DNA from 4 places in the Planococcus sp. SE5232 genome. Region 3 is predicted to be linked to each of the others. Evidence: riboswitches for the same ligand, from Rfam matches in the RefSeq annotation. Region 3 holds a riboswitch; each other region holds the start of a gene.
The links. Region 3 has a riboswitch for thiamine pyrophosphate ahead of tenA (thiaminase II). Riboswitches for the same ligand answer to the same signal wherever they lie in the genome.

Region 1 (4,760 bases), 1.3 Mb from region 3:
GCCAACGCCAATTCTCCTATCTCCCGGGGATCGCTACGATCAATAAAAAAAGGGTCGCATAATCGCTGTAATTGGAAAGCAAAACCTATGCAAAGTTATCAATCAGATAACCAAGCCCCGCAAGCATTACCAAAACTCCAATAGTTTTAGGCATGAAATCTGATTTGAAAACCAAATAACCAATAAAAAGCAACTGAAAGCCAAAGAAAACGAGGCCAATTAGCCACCCATTATTAAAGGCATCAATCAGCAACATAACCTGAGCTTGCAATTGGCTTGTTTCCATCACCCCCAACTACATTTCTCCTCCTATCAATTGTAAAACGCTTAAAAAATTGAACATGGCTGCTGCAAAAATGGCTGTAAAAACCAATCTGAATCCAGCTGCCAGCAACGAAAAGTTTTTATTTACTTGTCTTAATAGAATGTAAAGTGACCAGGACACAACGACATTCAGAAGAAGCACGATAATGAAATCCGCAATGCCAAAACGGAACAACAAGTCATCGGTAAGAAGGTTCTCCACGGTTGCTGCTGCATTTTCAGGTACGACCAGGCTTTCAAACACAAAAAAATTAGCGAAGAGGGCGATGATTGCCATCAGCAGCAAACTGAACCCTGTAATTCGCGCATAATAAAGTTATGATTTTTCTGGCCTAACGCTCTTCATTTTAATCTCTTTAACTCTTCGTTTCGACTTCACAAAATGAATAAAATAATAAAATCATAAGAGTTTTCCAGACTTATGATGCTATTTTTGAAAACATCGTATGTAAATTCCTACTAGTATAAAATCAATCCTTCTTCTCAACTACATTTCGAGTATAAGTTCCTACATTATTGTATGCTTTACGCACTCTCCTAATTTCTTTGAATGAGTCGTCCCCAGGCCTTAGCTTAGAGTAATCAAGTAGTAATAACTACTGTAGTAATAACTACTGTTGTATTTTGAGTTCTTAAGAAAGATTGTTCTTTCCTATGTAGTTGAGGAGAAATATAACGTTTAGCTCATAAACTCCTGCTACCTCTTCACTTCTCGTTCTTCCTTTTTTAAAAATGCGGCTAAAACAGTAAAATACATTTCACGACTCTTTTATACTTTCCGAAAGATGATATTAGGAATTATACTCTTATCGAGACTACTAATGATATTAAAACACAAAATTAAGAATTTTCACATTTTTTCATTTCAACCCTAGACCTCTAATCAATTGTTAACAATTCCAAATACCTTTCTTTTTTTCAAACAGCGATTTAATTCAACGCCAATGTAAAAAAGAAACTCTTTTAGCTTTGCTAATAATTTTCTTTACATAGCATCAACACCAGGACTTCCTTCATTTCAATCCGGTCGTAAAAGTAAACTTTTACGAACGCATTGAAAACAGCTGAAAATGACCTAAAACGGTGTTCGTAAACATGTTAAAACACTTTACGAATGTTCGCGAATTTACATGTATTTTTACGAACGTTTTCCAGGCATATTTAAGGGAAATGGGTATTTTAAAGGTAAACTATGGAACATCTTAAATTTGGTTGCATACGTGTAAGCAGCAAAATCAAAATGAAGCCGCCAAAAGAAGCCATGCAAAAAATGGGCATCAATAAATAACGGGATATCTATCTGGACAAGCAAAGTGGAAAGAATTTTGAACGAGCAAACTATCAATTGTTGAAACAGATATTGTCGTACTGGATATCCCATTACTCGATACAATGCAAAACAAAGATAGCATAGGAACGTTTATTGCCGATTTGGTTCTGCAGGTTCAATCCTGGATGACAGAAGAGGATTGTGGACGCATTCGAAAGCGGCAGTGGAAGGAATCGATCTGGCGTTACAAAATGACGTTCAGTTTGGAAGGTCTACCGCTTTTGTTGCAGAAGAATTTAGAGAAGCTGATTAAAATGAGGGACGGAGATATTATGTGAAAAATAACGGTGAAAGTCACAAATATATTTCATTGGGCGCTATATGTGTATATATTCTCCCATCAACTTACTAAGCACCGGCGCGTCTCAAGGCTCGGCGGAGCAATAAGACGAATTCTCTTTTTCAACTTAGTGCTTGAGCCAATGAGGAGCCAGGCGTTCCTGGGGCCTCATTGGCGACGAGCTTGCGCAGGAGCAATCGTCTTTGCCCTATCCAAAGCGACCGATACGATTCCAGCACATCAATCCAAACTGCCACTTCGCACATCTTTCCAATCTTCCTCTTTACATCTCCTACCACTTCCTCTACACTAAACCCATCGGGAACAACCCGAACACAAAAACCGCATACCGTTTACTGCACTAGGGGTGCCCATTATGGCTGAGATGCAAGCGCAAGCTTCGATCCCTTAAGACTCGATCAGGATAATACCTGCGTGAGGAAGTGTGGCGTATTTCTGAAATAATTCCTTTTGATTATTTGTAGATTATGGCTGCATCTTCGCGGATGCAGCCTTTTTTGTGCAAATTTTTAGGAGGAATGTCGATATGGAACCATTGCAATGCGGGACCAGCCCGATAGTCGGATTTCGCTTCTCGCTGCATCCGATGACCGGCGGTTTCATCAAAGTCATCAAAGGAGCCTTGAACGAAACGGACACGTCGAACGTCTGGATGCACACCGATGACGTCTCAACCGTCATTCGCGGCAAACAGAATCACGTCTTCAACGTCGCGAAAGCACTGGCGTTGCATACTGCAAAAACCGGAGAGCACGTCGCATTGTCCGGCACCTTCTCGATCGGCTGCCCCGGCGATTCATCCGGGGACGTCTATTTGGAAAAAGACGATGTGCTGTTGAACACCGACGACACGAAGCAATACGTCTCTTCCCAGTTTGCGCTGTACCCGATGAACAATCCGGATTACATGGCGGTCATCTACCGGGAAGTGGACCGCGCTAAAAAGCAGGGCGTCTTCAACGACTCAATGCATTACGCAAGCGGCATCCATGGCGATATCCATGACGTCTTCGCCTTTTACGAAGAAGCATTCACCAATGCGCGTTCCGAAGAACACCGCCACTTGGTGATGACGGTATCGATGAGCATCAACAGCCCGTCCCACGGAGGTGCGTAAGATGCTGAAATCGTGGAAATTAAAAGAAGTGGTGTTGATGTCCCTGTTTGCGGTCGTTTTCGGTATCATCTACTTGCTGTTTGTCCATGCAGCCAACATATGGGCTGCAGTCATCGGCCCTCTCGCCTATGAATGGATGTTCGGCATCTGGTTCATCGTATCGATCATCTGCATGTACATCATCCGCAAACCGGGCGCTGCCTTTATGTCCGAAACGATGGCCGCTGCAATCGAAGTATTGATCGGCAATGCCATGGGCCCCCGCCTGATTCTTTCCGGCGTCATTCAAGGGCTCGGTGCTGAAGCCGCGTTCGCATTGACCGGCTATAAGCATTTCAACATCCTGGTGCTGATGCTTGCCGGCATCGGTTCAGCCGTCTTCAGCTTCGTCTACGGATATTTCATCTCGGGCTATGCAGCACTCGATCCTTCTTTTGTCGCGTTGATGTTCACTATCCGAGTCCTCAGCGGCGCCATCATCGCAGGAATCGGCGGCAAGTATATCGGAGATGCTTTACTTGCGACCGGTTCCCTGCGTGGCTATGCAATTGCACGTGCGAAAAAAGGTGATATTAATGCCTGATGAAATCTTCTCTTTAAATGGTCTATCGTTCCGCTTTCCGGAAGATGAAGCGAAGACCTTGACCGGCATAACCTTTTCGGTCTACCGGGGCGAGCGGCTGGTCTTAACCGGCCCAAGCGGCTGCGGAAAAAGTACCTTGTTGTATTTGCTGAATCGTTTATATCCGGAGAACTGCGACGGTCTGGTCGATGGTGAGATTTTATTGTTCGGAAAGCCTGCAGCTGACTATGCCGCCGGGGAAATCAATCACCGCGTGGCAACTGTTTTCCAGGATCCGGATTCACAGTTCTGCATGCCGACCGTGGAAGAAGAGCTTGCATTCACGCTGGAAAATCTGCAGACATCATATGATGAAATGGACCCGCGCATCCAGGCAGTTTTGGAGCTGACCCAATTGACGCACCTGCGGCATACTATTATCCAATCCTTGTCCGGAGGGATGAAACAGCGCGTCGCTACTGCTTGTGCGCTGATCATGGATCCCGAGGTTCTATTGCTTGATGAGCCGTTGTCTCACCTAGATCCGTATACCGCCAAACAATTCGTCCAGTGGCTCGAACAGCTGCAGCAACAAGCCAATTTGACCATCGTTGCAGTCGAACACCGGCTGGACAGCTGGGGTTCGTTTTTCGGACGTGAAATTCAAATGGGCGGTGACGGAAATATCGTCGCCGATCAGAAATTCACAACACGGCCGTCGGTTCTGTTTCCTGTACGGCAACCCGCAGTCCAACCGGAAACTGCGTTACATGCTGCAGAACTCTCAGTAACAATCAAGAATAAGCAACTGCTCTCTCCATCAACGTTTTCCGCCCACCGAGGCGAAGTTGTGGTCATCGCCGGACCGAATGGCAGCGGCAAGTCGACTCTCATGAAGTTACTTTGCGGCATCTATAAAAAGACGACTGGAACAATCGAGTCCGACGGAACAGGCTACGTGCCGCAGTCTCCAGAATACCTGTTCCTGACACAACGTGTCGACCAGGAAGTGGCGTATTCTGGTGCTTCGACCCACGACCAGCTTCATGAATTGATGGTCAATCTGCGGCTGGAGGAAATAAAAAAGGCACATCCTTTCGCCGTCAGCCACGGCCAAAAACGGCGT
Region 2 (4,760 bases), on a different contig from region 3:
AAAACTGGAAACTGCCCAGCAGGAACCACAATGGGCGCACGTCGGACTGAATGTTACACCTGATGGCTTCTCAACCGGTTTGCTGTTCCATAAGAAAGCTGTTTTTCAACTCGATCTGGACATCAGGAACAGCCAAATCCTATTCAATGTGGATGGCAACGTTCAATCTTTGGAATTGAAATCCTCCAAATCCATAAAGGATTATTTTGAAGAAATAATGGAAGCTCTGAATTCTGGCGGCATTAATGTCATGATCAATCCAAAACCGCAGGAAATGGCCTATAAAAAGAACCTGAATGAAGATAATAGCCCTCTGACATTTAATCACAAGGATGGGATGAGGGGATTGCAGCTATTCCATTTTGCGTTGCGAGAACAAATGAGATTTGCAGGTCCGCTCAGATGCCGGAAAATGAAACCGCAATTGTTTTGGGGCACCTTTGATGTGTCTTTATTGATTATCAAAGACATAATGGAACCATTTCCGGAAGACAAAATTATCGAAAAGGCGGCTTTTGATGAGCAGATGATTGAATATGGATTTTGGTTGGGAGACGACAAAGTCGATGTCCCGACATTTTTTGTATTGCCCTATCCATTCATCTATAAAGATTTAACTTACCCCAACCTGAAACCCAAATCGGCGTATTACGATAAAAAACTGAGCGAATACTTCCTTGACTTGGAAAGTGCAGTCAGGTCTGAGGATCCAAGTCAAGCTATACAAGATTTCTTCTATTCCAGTTTCGATATTTTATCCAACGAACTCCAGTGGGAAGGCATTGACCATTATTTTATTCCGTTGAAGATGAATAAGCAAAATGGTGCCGATAAATCCAATGGCACTGACAGAAACCAACAAAGATAAGGCCATTGCTTTAAGTAATTGCTATTCACGTGAAGAAGGATAAAGCTTCATTTCTTAAAGGAAGTATGACGAAATGGCCTTGTTTAAAAAACAGGGCTATTTTACTGCCGGGAAATTTGATGGTTGAAAATTCACTCTTTTTGTGTACATGACTTAACATACTTGATATACTAAATTATGGAATAAAAGAAAGGAAGTTGAAAATGAAAACTATTTGGTTGGCTTTGCTTGGGGCCGCAACTGTCCATCTTCTTTATTTTGCAGCTGTATTTTCCGTGGGCTATGTAAAAACCATCACCTACAGACCCAATATTCCAAAAGCCTGGGAAAATGCAGAAAATCTGCAAAGTACTGCAGCTTTCGGGTACGCTGTTTCCCCTATCATCTATTTTGGTACATTTTCAGCTGCAACGGTCGCTTGTATGTTGTTGTTGTGTGGGTATAAAAAACTTGCTTCAACGCCTGTCAGAACTGAATAGATATAGACAGAAAGTCTGATATAGCTATTTTTTTCTTGTTCTATTGCTGAATATTTAAAAGATTGAATACAAGATGAACTGGATTAATGGCGATGTTGATGTTACGCTTACTTTAGATTTTAGCATTTTCAAAATAACTGAATATAAAACACTGGGGGAGTCTTTTGAGACTGAGATGGAGAAATCCGGACCCTTTGAACCTGATCTAGTTGAAACTAGCGTAGGGAAGTGGTTAATGTATGTCCAATCTTTTCTGTAGATATACCCAAAACCACTCCATCGCTGGAGTGGTTTTTTTATGTTGTTATTAAACTCATTTGTTTTAACTTTCCGAAAGTCGATAAAAGGAGGCAATATATGAGAGATGGCGAGTTGCATATAATCTCAACTGATAAGCACCCCTCACAACAACTGGCAGAAATCATCAGCCGGATTCATCGTGAAGTTGATTTTATCCATCTACGTGAAAAGAGCAAAACAGCAAGAGAAGTAGTGGAATTAGTGAAGTTGTTGGTGGATAAAAATGTACCTTTATCAAAAATAATCATAAACGACCGAGTGGATATTGCCGTTGCCTCCAATGTAAAAGGTGTTCAATTGGCTTATCACTCGTTACCGGTAGATTGTGTGAAAAGAAGTTTTACACATTTAACGATTGGGTGTTCGGTGCATGCGATTGAAGAAGCTCAACTTGCCGAAAAGAAAGGGGCTGATTATGTAGTATGTGGCCATATTTATTCGACTTCATCAAAAACTGGACTGATACCGAAAGGCTTAGAACTACTGAAAAATGTTTCTGAATCAGTTTCTATTCCAGTCATTGCTATTGGTGGCATAACGCCCGGAAATACTGGGGATGTTATCAACTCTGGAGCGAGAGGGATCGCTGTAATGTCAGGAATTTTCGAAGCGAAAGATCCTTTGCTGGCTGCAAGATCCTATCGTTCCTGTTTAGCGAAATAAAGTTTTTATCTGGTACTATGAGGAGAGGATTTCTATGAACAGAACATTTGAAGCAATTGTAGTTGGGGGTGGAGTCATCGGCGGTTCAATAGCCTATAGTTTGGCGAAAAGAGGAATGGAGGTGTTGTTATTGGAAAAAGGACGCCTTGCTGGTCAAGCATCTGGTGCTGCAGCTGGGATGCTTGGTGCGCAAGCGGAATTGGAAGGAGAAGGACCGCTTTTTCTATTAGCGAAGACCAGCAGGGCGATGTTTAACGGCTTGGCCGATGAGCTGAAGATTGCGAGTGGAATTGATATTGAACTTGTCAATAAAGGGATGTTGAAGCTCGCCTTAACCGATAAAGAACAGCAGGAGCACCGTCGAATCCTGGAAGTCCACAGACAGAATAACGAACGGGCCGAATTGCTTACGGGTGATGAAGCTAGAAGAAGGGAACCGGCAATATCTAGCGAGGTGATGGGAGCCATGTATCTAGAACGAGATGGCCAAGTTGCCGCTCCTCAACTGGCATTAGGGTTTTTAAAGTCAGCTGAGGCTTTTGGTTCTGTCATTAAAGAAGATGTAGAAGTTCAGTCCTTTCACTCTTCTAAGGGCATAATGACAGGAGTCGCTACATCTGAAGGGGACTTCATGAGCGCAAATATCGTGGTGGCAGGGGGGGCATGGAGCGAAGTCTTGTTAAGTAAAATGGGTTTACCGACTATCACCCATCCTGTAAAGGGGGAATGTTTTTCTGTGCGGACAAAAACGCCGTTATTATCCAGCACGATCTTCACTTCCGGCTGCTATCTGGTGCCGAAGAAAGACGGGAGAATCATTGTAGGCGCAACCGTTATACCGAATACATTTAATCCGCAGACCACTGTAAAAGGCATTTCGTTATTGATGGAAAATGCAAAGAAGCTGGTGCCTTCTATAGAAGAAGCAGAATGGGAAGGGGCTTGGGCTGGAATACGTCCACAAACTGCGGACGGTTTGCCTTTTATGAGTGAACATCCTGACTACAGCGGCTTATTTATCGCGACAGGCCATTACAGAAATGGGATCTTGCTGTCGCCGATTACGGGAGAAGTGATGGCTGATTTGATTGAAGGAAAAACACCATCACTTGATCTCTCTTCTTTTCGTATCGAACGATTGATCAGAAGAAAAAATTGATAAGGAAGTGTTGAAAATGAAGTTGGTGGTTAACGGAGAACGGGTGGTCGTACCAAATACGGTGGAGACGGTAACTGAGCTGCTGCGACATTTTGAATTGAATCAGAAAGTGATCATTGTTGAATTGAACGCTGAAATAGTTGGGAAAGAGAAGCATGCTGAAACTCTGATTTCTTTCGGGGATAAAATTGAATTGGTGCATTTTGTAGGAGGAGGATGACTATGTTAAAAATAGGTGGTTACGAATTTTCATCAAGATTATTATTAGGCACAGGAAAGTATCCTGATTTTGATATACAAAGGAAAGCCGTGGATGTGTCAGGTACAGAAATATTGACGTTTTCAGTTCGGCGGATGAATATTTTTGAAGCAGGACAACCTAACTTCCTTGAAAATCTGGATATTACAAAATACACCTTGCTTCCAAATACAGCTGGAGCGAAGACAGCGGAAGAAGCGGTTCGGATCGCGAAACTAGCTAAGGCATCGGGCCTTTGTGACATGGTTAAAGTTGAAGTAATCGGGTGTCTAAAAACCTTGCTGCCGGATCCAGTTGAAACATTAAAAGCATCGGAAGAGCTAGTGAAAGAAGGATTTACCGTATTGCCATATACGTCGGATGATGTACTTCTGGCAAGGCGCCTTGAAGAATTAGGCTGCCACGCGATCATGCCCGGAGCATCTCCCATCGGTTCCGGCCAAGGAATCATCAATCCATTGAATCTTTCTTTCATAATTGAACAATGCCAGGTTCCAGTTATTGTGGATGCAGGAATAGGAACACCTTCAGATGCTGCCATTGCAATGGAATTGGGAGCGGCTGGGGTCTTGTTGAATACTGCGGTATCCGGTGCAAAAGATCCAGTAAAAATGGCCGAAGCGATGAAATTTTCGATCGAAGCAGGAAGATTGGGATTTGAAGCTGGACGAATTCCCCAAAAACGATATGCCACTGCCAGCAGTCCAGTTGAAGGAATGAGTTTTAATTGAATGGACGATATTCACGACAGGAGCTTTTTGCACCGATCGGCAGAGAAGGGCAACGGAAACTGAGGAACAAGCATGTTTTAGTGGTGGGAGCCGGAGCTCTGGGAACAGGCAGTGCAGAAATGCTGGTACGGGCAGGTATCGGCAAACTGACTATAGTGGACCGTGATTATGTAGAGTGGAGCAACCTTCAGCGTCAGCAACTCTACACCGAGGCGGATGCGAAGCAGCGGATTCCAAAGGCCGTTGCAGCTAAAGAACACTTGTCACGCATCAACTCTGAAGTGGAAGTCCGGTCATTTGT
Region 3 (4,760 bases):
ATGCCTGTCAGCGCTTCTGCCTCCGGGATGTTCGGCGTTACCAGCAAAGCCAGCGGCAGCAAGTGGACTTTAAGCGCTTCCACTGCCTCCTGCTGCAACAAATTGGCACCGCCCTTCGCAATCATCACCGGGTCTACTATCAGATTTCCCCACCCATACTCTCGAACGGCCGCAGCAGTTTCCTTAATGATTTCCGGATTGAACAGCATGCCCGTTTTCACAGCCGCAATCTCGAAATCACTTCCCACTGCCTTCAATTGCGTCTTTACAGCCTGAGACGACATTGGGTAGATGTCTGTGACTCCCGTCGTATTCTGAGCCGTCACGGCCGTGATTACAGATGTGCCATAGACACCGAGCTCCTGAAATGTTTTCAGGTCCGCCTGGATCCCGGCGCCTCCTCCAGAATCCGATCCGGCTATCGTCAACGTTTGTGGAATTTTACTCATAGTATTTCCTCCTATAAATAGACATGTTCTTTCACTTCACTGTCCGTCAGCCTGGCAAGTTGATTGAGGAAAGCGACTTGAAAATCCCCTGGAAGAACTGCAGACTTCGCGGCCTTCTGTCCAGCAATCGCATAAAAGTGCAGCGCATTGCCGACAGTCTTTAAAGGATCCTCTGGTTGGACTGCCAAGGCTGCAGCCACAATACTGCTGAGCAAACAGCCCGTTCCCGTAATCGAAGCCATGATCGGATCACCAAAAGAAATTTCCGTTACACTTTTTCCGTCTGTGACAATATCCGTTTTTCCAGTGACTGCGACTACCAACCCTAATTTCTGAGCAGTGGAGACGGCAAGTTCTCTGACGTCCAGGAGCCCTTCTCCGGCATCAACACCTTTTGACTGCCACTGTTTCCCGGCTATAGCTGCAAGCTCTCCTGCGTTGCACCGAAGGACGCTGACGTCAACTGTGTCCAGAATTTCGCGGACCGCCTGCTTTCGAAAGTTACTGGCTCCTACGCCGACAGGATCCAGGACCACAGGTATTCCCAGCCGATTGGCCGATACTCCGGCAATCAGCATACTTTTCAAAGATTGTGCATGTAAAGTTCCGATATTCAACGACAACGCCTTCGACATTGCAGCAAGTTCTGCCGCTTCTTCAGGTGCTTCTCCCATGATCGGGGATGCACCGATCGCCAGCAGCCCATTGGCTTGAAAATTGGAAACAACATGATTGGTGATGCAATGGACAAGCGGATTTTCACTTCTTATCTGCTGGAGCATATTAGACACCTACTTTGTCGATGGAATCTACGGACCAGGATTCTTTTTTCCAAGCCTGATCCCAGAAATTCCATTCATAATAGCTGCTCTTCCGGAAACGGTTTTTCAACTCCTGCCGGCGCGTTTCCGGCAGCCCTTCTGCCAGCCTGTCCATACGGGCAATCTGTTCGTTGACTAATGCCCCAAACTCCTCGGAACCATAAGTTGCGATCCACCGGTTGTAGATCGGATGATCGGGTTCCGCATTTTTCAACCGCTCTCCAATTTCGTAATAAAGCCAGTAGCAAGGTAAAATGGACGCCAGCACATCCGCTAAATCGCCTTCGGATGAGCGGTACATATGCGATACATAGGCGTAAGCGGTCGGAGAAGGTTCAAAAACAGTCCACTCTTCTTCAGTGACTTCGAGAATTTCCATGAACGATTCATGAAGCGCCAGCTCAGCACTGCAGGTATGTGCAGAATGGATGGCAAAACGCTGAGTGGTTTCCAGATCTGCAGCTTTGGATGCGCCAATAGCCTGCACTTTCGCAAAATGCGTCAAATAATAGGCATCCTGCATTACATAAAAGCGAAATCTATCAATCGGCAACGTCCCGTCTTCGATTCCTTTCACAAATGGGTGATCAAAACTAGCTTGCCACAGGGTGTCGCATTCTTTTCTTACTTCTTTGCAAAATGCCATTTCTCCATCTCCTTTTCTTCCACAAAACAAAAAACACCGCTTCCCAGTAAAGGGAAGCGGCGTATGCAGTCGATAATGGAAATAGCAGACGGCCGCCACTTCCCTCCGCTGGTATGATCCAGATCAGGTTCAAAGGGTCCAGGCTTATGCCCGTCTCAGCCGATATCCGGCTCCCCTAGTGGTGTTTTTTAGTTGTGTTTTCGAAATCACTATATCATAGTTTCAGAAAATTCTACAGCTTTTATGCGATTTCCCGTTTCCTCATCAAAAAAGTGTACGTGGCTCATATCAAAAGCAAGCGTTGCCGTATCACCCGCTTCAATTGTGGTAGAAGCATCAATGCGTGCGATGAATTCCTGATCCGCATATACGGCATAGAGGATGGTTTCAGCCCCTGTCAATTCAGAAACTGTAATGGTCGCTTCGAATTCACTTGCTGGGAAACCCGACAAATCTTCGTTATTGACATGAATATGTTCCGGCCGGATGCCTAAAGTCACCGCCTTGCCATCATACCCTTCATTTCTCAGCATCGTCATTACAGATGAGGGAATATCAATCACTTTATCCCCCATCAAATAGGTACCTTTATCAATTCTTCCTTCAAAAAAGTTCATCGCCTTTCTGGGGTTCGGAACTCAGACGCCCCATCATTGACAAAATCGTCGCTGACTTCAATGAATCCCAGGATGAAATCGAAGTCAGACATACGTACAGCCCTTGGGGAGACATCTGGACCAAAGAGCTGGCTGCCATTGCAGCGGGCAATCCTCCTGATGTCGTAATCAATGACATCAACGCTACTGCAATCCGCGGCAAGGAAAATCAGGCCATGAACCTTTCAGAATTCATCGATGAAGATTTCTCAGAAAAATTCTATCCTGAACTTTGGGAGGCTACGCTCTATGAAGGCGATTCTTACGGCATCCCTTTCAATACTGATACGCGCGTCCTCTTCTATAACAAAGACGCCTTTGAAGAAGTCGGTCTGGATCCGGAAGATCCACCGGAAACATGGGCAGAACTGGAAGAATACGCAACTAAGCTGGATGTAAAGGAGAATGGGGAGTATGACCGCCTCGGCTTCTATCCTCTTTGGGGAGTCGGTTACGATGTCTGGCTGCTGAATGCCAACGGCCAAAACTATTTCGGTGAAGACAATAATACAGATACAGTCAACATCAATACAGAAAGAAATGTTGAAGTTTTGAACTGGCTGAAATCTTGGAGAGAAAGAATCGGGGAAGATGTCGTCAATTCATACCAGGCTCAAATCGACAGTCAGCAGGGAAATCCTTTCTTCAGCGGTGATTTGGCTATGATCGTGCAACAGCCGACTTTCTACCAGCAAATCAGCGAATATGCGGAAGACCTGAATTTCGGTGTAGTGCAGCTTCCTGAATACGAACCGGGCAGCGGCCACACGAGTTGGGGCGGCGGTTTCGTAGCTGAAATTCCTGAAGGATCAAGCGATCCGGAAGCCGCATGGGAGTTTATCGAATATCTGACAGGTAAAGAAGCACAGACATACTGGGCAGTGGAAAACTTTGATAATATTGCTAATATCGAAGCGGCAGAAGCAGCTTCAGAATCCGATGAGTTAACGGAAGAAGGCCAGATGGTCTATCAGATTGCAGTTGAAAGCATGGAAGATACTTTGCTCACACCAGCTCCTGTGGAAGCACCAGGGTTCTACAATTACATCAATCCGCAAGTCGATGAATTCTTCTTGGGCCAAAAGACAGCCGAAGAAGCACTTGCACAAGCGGAAGAGGATGTGAAAAATTTAATCGAGGAAAACCAGTGAGCTAGGAGGAAATCCCATGGGAAAAAGAAAATTGACCATGAGGCGTAAGGAAAGCATATACGGCTATATTTTCATTTTGCCGTTTATTGTCGGATTCTTCGCTTTCACTGCCGGGCCTTTATTGTTTTCTTTAGCAGGAAGCTTCACAGACTATAATATTACATCACAGATGAATTTCACCGGAGTGGAAAACTACCAATCGCTCATCACGGAAGATGGTCTTTTTCGGACTTCCCTTTGGAATACAATTTATTACGTTGCGTTTTCCGTCCCTTTGACAACAATAGGCGCTATTTTCATTTCTTCGCTGTTGAATCAGCAGGTCCCAGGCATCCGTTATTTCCGGACCTTGTATTATTTGCCCGCTGTACTGTCAGGTGTCGGCGTTTACCTGCTTTGGATGCAATTGCTTGAACCTGGAACCGGGATGGTCAATCTCGTTCTTGGCTGGGTCGGCATCGACGGTCCGAACTGGCTGTATGATCCGGATTGGACCAAGCCATCCTTAATTTTGATGAAACTTTGGAGTGTCGGCGGATCAATGCTCCTCTATCTTGCCAGTATGCAGGGGGTTTCAAAAAATCTCTATGAAGCAGCTGAAATTGATGGAGCGAGCAGATTGCGCCAATTTTTCCATATTACAATTCCCATGATTACTCCAGTCATATTTTTCGATGTAGTCACCAGCACGATTGGAGGCTTCCAGATTTTCCAGGAAGCCTACATCATGTCAGGGAACGGTGAAGGCGGACCTGCAAATTCCCTGCTGTTCTACAACCTTTATATGTGGAATCAAGCCTTCGAGAATTTCAACATGGGCTATGCCATGGCAATGTCCTGGATTTTATTTGTTATCGTCTTTGTTTTGACAATCATCAACCTGAAGCTGGCTCCTCGCTGGGTACATTACGAAGGAGAGGAGAAATAAATGGCTAAAACCAACGAAGAAACCAAGTTTCTTGATGAAGAAGATAAAATCGAAAACCGATCTGTCCCCAACACAAAATTGCGCTATTTGGAACACCGTGGAAACCGGA
Region 4 (4,760 bases), on a different contig from region 3:
CAGACTTTGATAATAAATCGAAAAACAAAAGGGATCCGGCATTTGCTCCGGATCCCTTGATTTTTTTACAATTCTTATTTATCCATTTTGGTCAGCAGGATCGGCTCGCCTTTTGTAACGAGCACAGTATGCTCGATTTGCGCCACCAATGACTGATCCGGTGTGATGAATGTCCAGCCATCGCCTGATTCCACAATGTGCTCGGCCTTTTGCGAGATAAACGGCTCTACAGCCAGCACCATGCCTTCTTTCAGGATGGTCGTCTCCCACGCATCGTAATAATTCAGGATGTGCTGTGGAGCTTCATGCAGCGATTTGCCGATGCCATGGCCGGTCAAATTCTTGATAACGAACAAGCCCTGCTCTTTCGCCTCACGTTCCACTGCTTTACCAATTTGGTTAAGCTTTGCACCGGCTTTGACTTTTGTCATCGCGCGATCGAAAGCTGAAGCTGCAGCTTCACAGATTTTTTCCTTGTCCGCATGCCCTTCGCCTACAACAAAGGAAATGCCGGTATCGGAGAAGAATCCTTCGTATGAGCCAGAAACGTCGATATTGACGATATCGCCGTCTTGGATCACGCGGTCACCCGGAATTCCGTGTGCCACTTCTTCGTTGACACTGATGCAGGTGAATCCAGGAAAATCATACTCTGATTTAGGTCCGGAAACGCCGCCCAGCTCTTCGAACAATTTGCCGCCCAATTCGTCAATTTCCTTCGTAGTGACTCCAGCTTTAGTAGCCGCCTTCATCGCTTCACGAATTTCAGCCACCATTTGGCCGGCTTTTTTCAACATTTCAATATCTTTTTCATTAGTTGCTATCATCAATGACCCTTCTTTCAAGCTTTTCTATTCAAGAATTATACCACAAAATTAAATCAGGGGCTCCTGACCCGTTTCAATAAATCCGGGAAAATCGACATAAAAAAAGAAGGCTGTCCGAGGACAGCCTTCCATATTTCAAGCTTCAGCATCCACCAGTCTCGGAGCTGCTGCAAAAAGCGCAGCACAGACAAAGGCGGCAAGCAAAAATACCGGGATCATATACGTTGCATTATAAATCACCGAGTAAATGACCACATTGCCTTCAGCAAACATGCCGAAGAACAGGATGCCGGTAATGACATGGACGAGGTAGCGCAGCGCAGAAGCAAGTAACACACCGGCAACAACAGCCGTCAGCATCTTCCCTGTTTGCTTGGCATGTGCATGCTGCAGATACTTCCCACGCATGACACCCGCCAGCCCCACGACTCCGTAGGCGAGAAGATAATCCAATATGACCTGCATGACGACGAATCCGAAAGACAAGGGCGCCACAGAGATAAACCCTGAGACAATCTGCAGCAGCCCGACCAGGAATCCTGTCAGCACTCCGGCACCGACGCCTCTTCTGAAAGCGATCAATACAATTGGAATCATCACCAGGCTGACTGAACCCCCCTGTGGCATCCGGAAAGAAACGAAATCCAACACAAATCCAAGAGCTGCGAAAATGGCAATTTCCATCATCAACAATACTTTTTTATTTCTCATGACTTCCTCCTTTAATGTGTTATGCACATCACCAGAAGGGCCGTGAATAAAACCATATTAAAAACGGCGACAGGACAGAGCCTGTCGCCGTTGTAAGGGCCGGTTTCCATCCACATCCCTGCGCAAGTGTTAACTTACAGGTTCAAAGGGTAAGAACAAATGTTCACTCTCAGCAAAAGCTCCCCTTGTGGTGTATACAGATATTTAGCATTCACCTGTATTGTACACAAGGGTTTCATTTTGTGCAAGGCTGTTTTAAGATAGCCTGATAGGGTAAAGAATTACATGATGAAGATAGTTGAAAGGTGGTGAAGGCAGCCGGGATTCTGGGCTTGCCGAAAATATGATTGAATTGTTGAAGGAACTGATTAAAATTCAAAGCGATACTAAAGATGGAGCCAATGAAGCTCTTCTTTTTTGTGCAGATTGGCTGAAATCCAAAGGAGAAACCGTTACTGTCCATGACAATAAAGGTTATCTGATGCTGACTGCCGCTAAAGGGCAAGGCACCGAGACCATCGTTTGGAATGGCCACGTCGACGTCGTTCCTGGCCATAAAGAACAGTTTGTCCCAGTCGAAGAGCAGGACCGCATCTATGGCCGCGGCGCCGCTGACATGAAAGCCGGAGTTGCCGCGATGATGCAGGCCTTTATCGAGCTGGACAGTTCCGGCCTAGAGCGCACGGTGCAGCTGCATATTGTAACGGACGAAGAGATTGGCGGCCGAAACACTTCCAAGTGGCTGGTCGAACAAGGCTTCCATGGTGACTTCGTCATTTGCGGTGAACCTACGGGATTGAAAGTTGGCCTGCAATCCAAAGGTATCCTGCGGATGGATATGACGTTCAAAGGCAAACCGGCCCACGGGAGCCGTCCTTGGGAAGGCATCAACGCCATTGAATCTGCGATGAAATTCCACATGGCTATCTCTGAGCTTCCTTTCAGAAAAGAATCAACGGAATATTACGAGCAGCCTTCCGTCAATTTGCCGATCATCAAAGCAGGAGACCGTTACAATGTGGTTCCTGAAACGTGCGAAATGTCCTATGATATCCGCTTCATGCCCGGACAGGACAAAGACGAGATCGTTCGCCAATTGGCAGACTTGGCTGAAACCTTGGATCTCGATATGGACTACAAAGCGTCAGGATCTACCCCAGCCCTGACAACAACAAAAGAAAATCCCTATATCCAGAGCCTGCAAAAGGCGATTCTGGATACTACAGATCAGGAACCTGTTTTATTCGGCCAGCATGGCGCTGCAGATACGCGTTATTATGCAGCGGTGACCGGCGGCGAAGGGGCAATAGAATTCGGTCCAAGCGGCGATGATTGGCATGGCAATGCTGAATACGTAACGATTTCAAGCGTCCATGCGTACAAGGATATCCTCTTGGCTCATGCCCAATCTGCTTAAATAGGTTTGCATTCTGCAAAATTCGGGAAAATAACAATAACTAACCCCATGAATGGAGAGATTTAAATGGCAATTGGAAGACTAGTGAAATCTGCGATAAAATACGGTCCCATCGCTTACCCGATCATCCGTAAAGTATTAAATAAAAGAAAACAAGGAAAAGCTGGACAACCAGCTTCCAAACAATCTACATCGCGTGATAAAAAACGCTAAACCAAAAAACGTTCCGGCATAAAATATGCCGGAACGTTTTTTTGAGTTTTATAAAGAATTGGAGGTCCGCAGGATGCGGATCATGTAAGCGTTGCGACAGGAAGTTGCGCTTTTAGCTTACGTTCCTCTAAATGGGCGCTTACGCTTTTCTTTGTCCAGCTCCAGCAGCCAGCCCCTCGAGTCGCTTCAGCCTTTCCAGCAATGGCTGAAGAACGCCATTACCGGCAAGGCTTCCAGCGCTTGTCGGGGCTTGACGGCTGCTTACGCTTTTCTAGATATAATAAGGCATTGCTTCGCGCAATGCAAAGTAGCCGGTTGGGCTGCTTTCAGATGGGCGCTGTGCTGTTTCTTCCGAATCATTAGCCTCTTGGTCTTGGCCATCTTGCTCTTCTTGATCCTGTGCTTCCATTATCTGCTCGAAAGACAATGGGTTCGGCGGTGGCAATTCCAAGTCCTCGACTGTCCAAGCTGCCTGGTATTCATCGAAGAACGCATTGGCCATCGCCTGGTAGCCGACTGCATTCGGATGGACGTCGGCTGCATTCGGAACTTTATCTACGGCATTTTCACCAAATGGCTTGTCTACTGATACAAAAACGGCTCCTGCCTTTTCAGCAGACTCCTGGAGAATTTGATTGAGACGGTCAAGCTGTTTGGCCGTTCCGCTCTTTTGGCTGTCACGCACATGCGGATAGGCAAAATAATAACCCATTACATAAACCGCTGCGTCCGGAGATTGCTCCGTAAGCTCAGCCAAAATCAGCTCCATGTTCTTGCGTGCATCATTGAGTGCAAAATCCGCCTGCACCTGCTGGAACGTCAGCGATCCCTGTACTGAATCATTCTGTACGAGACGCAGCAGATCATTCGCCCCTGCTGATACGGTAATCAGATTGGCGGATGCCAGTACTTCCTTTGCCTCATCGGTTTGGATGCTGTCTAACACATCAGCCGTTGTAAAACCGGGAAATGCCAGGTTTTTCGAATAGAATGCGACAGGTTGGTTGCGTGACAGCTCTTGGGCAATCAAATCTGCATAGCCCGTATCTATTTGGCGTTCGGGTGTCTGCCCAGCTGCCAACGAATCACCGATGGCTACATAAGCTGCTGGTAGTTTAATCTCTGCCTGCGCATTAGCCGATCCGCTGAACAGGAAAAGTCCGGCCATGGCCGCAATCCAAAATTTTTTCATTTCACTCACCTCTTAGAATGCCCAGTTTCCATTTCGGAAGATAGGCTCTTTTGAACCATCTGCTGTGATGCCATCAATATCCATTCCGTCACTGCCAATCATAAAATCTTCATGGACAATCGATGTATTCAAGCCAATGGCAGCCAATTGATTGCGCTCCAGGTCACGTGCCCCTTCATAACAGGTCGGATAAGAATCGCCGATCGCTAAATGGTTCGAAGCATTTTCATCAAACAAGGTATTGTAGAACAAGATGTTCGAGTCGGAAATCGGTGAATGGTACGGCACCAATGCCACTTCTCCCAAATAAGCCGCACCTTCATCTGCATTGATCATTTCGTCGAGAAGTTCTTGCCCTACTTCCGCTTTGGCAGAAACAATTTTGCCTTTTTTAAAAGTT

Region 1: another riboswitch for thiamine pyrophosphate. It lies ahead of ACRC6Q_RS08305 (YkoF family thiamine/hydroxymethylpyrimidine-binding protein); the one in region 3 lies ahead of tenA (thiaminase II).
Region 2: another riboswitch for thiamine pyrophosphate. It lies ahead of tenI (thiazole tautomerase TenI); the one in region 3 lies ahead of tenA (thiaminase II).
Region 4: another riboswitch for thiamine pyrophosphate. It lies ahead of thiT (energy-coupled thiamine transporter ThiT); the one in region 3 lies ahead of tenA (thiaminase II).

What each region holds. Positions count from the first base shown of each region.
Region 1 is NZ_JBOGCP010000001.1:1,733,852-1,738,611, reverse strand. It holds partial or broken gene ACRC6Q_RS08310 (DUF4386 domain-containing protein) at 86-601, opposite strand; TPP riboswitch at 2,288-2,393, shown strand; gene ACRC6Q_RS08305 (YkoF family thiamine/hydroxymethylpyrimidine-binding protein) at 2,482-3,072, shown strand; gene ACRC6Q_RS08300 (ECF transporter S component) at 3,074-3,655, shown strand; gene ACRC6Q_RS08295 (ABC transporter ATP-binding protein) at 3,648-4,760, shown strand, end outside.
Region 2 is NZ_JBOGCP010000002.1:142,416-147,175, reverse strand. It holds gene ACRC6Q_RS09570 (DUF5996 family protein) at 1-868, shown strand, start outside; gene ACRC6Q_RS09565 (hypothetical protein) at 1,072-1,347, shown strand; TPP riboswitch at 1,491-1,591, shown strand; gene tenI (thiazole tautomerase TenI) at 1,705-2,310, shown strand; gene thiO (glycine oxidase ThiO) at 2,345-3,469, shown strand; gene thiS (sulfur carrier protein ThiS) at 3,486-3,689, shown strand; gene ACRC6Q_RS09545 (thiazole synthase) at 3,692-4,459, shown strand; gene ACRC6Q_RS09540 (thiazole biosynthesis adenylyltransferase ThiF) at 4,456-4,760, shown strand, end outside.
Region 3 is NZ_JBOGCP010000001.1:461,731-466,490, reverse strand. It holds gene thiD (bifunctional hydroxymethylpyrimidine kinase/phosphomethylpyrimidine kinase) at 1-449, opposite strand, end outside; gene thiM (hydroxyethylthiazole kinase) at 461-1,231, opposite strand; gene tenA (thiaminase II) at 1,233-1,916, opposite strand; TPP riboswitch at 2,000-2,103, opposite strand; gene ACRC6Q_RS02160 (TOBE domain-containing protein) at 2,126-2,479, opposite strand; gene ACRC6Q_RS02155 (ABC transporter substrate-binding protein) at 2,461-3,723, shown strand; gene ACRC6Q_RS02150 (carbohydrate ABC transporter permease) at 3,740-4,651, shown strand; gene ACRC6Q_RS02145 (carbohydrate ABC transporter permease) at 4,652-4,760, shown strand, end outside.
Region 4 is NZ_JBOGCP010000007.1:44,673-49,432, forward strand. It holds gene map (type I methionyl aminopeptidase) at 75-827, opposite strand; gene thiT (energy-coupled thiamine transporter ThiT) at 963-1,538, opposite strand; TPP riboswitch at 1,637-1,734, opposite strand; gene ACRC6Q_RS17995 (M20 family metallopeptidase) at 1,882-2,955, shown strand; gene ACRC6Q_RS18000 (hypothetical protein) at 3,022-3,168, shown strand; gene ACRC6Q_RS18005 (SGNH/GDSL hydrolase family protein) at 3,440-4,360, opposite strand; gene ACRC6Q_RS18010 (aminopeptidase) at 4,373-4,760, opposite strand, start outside.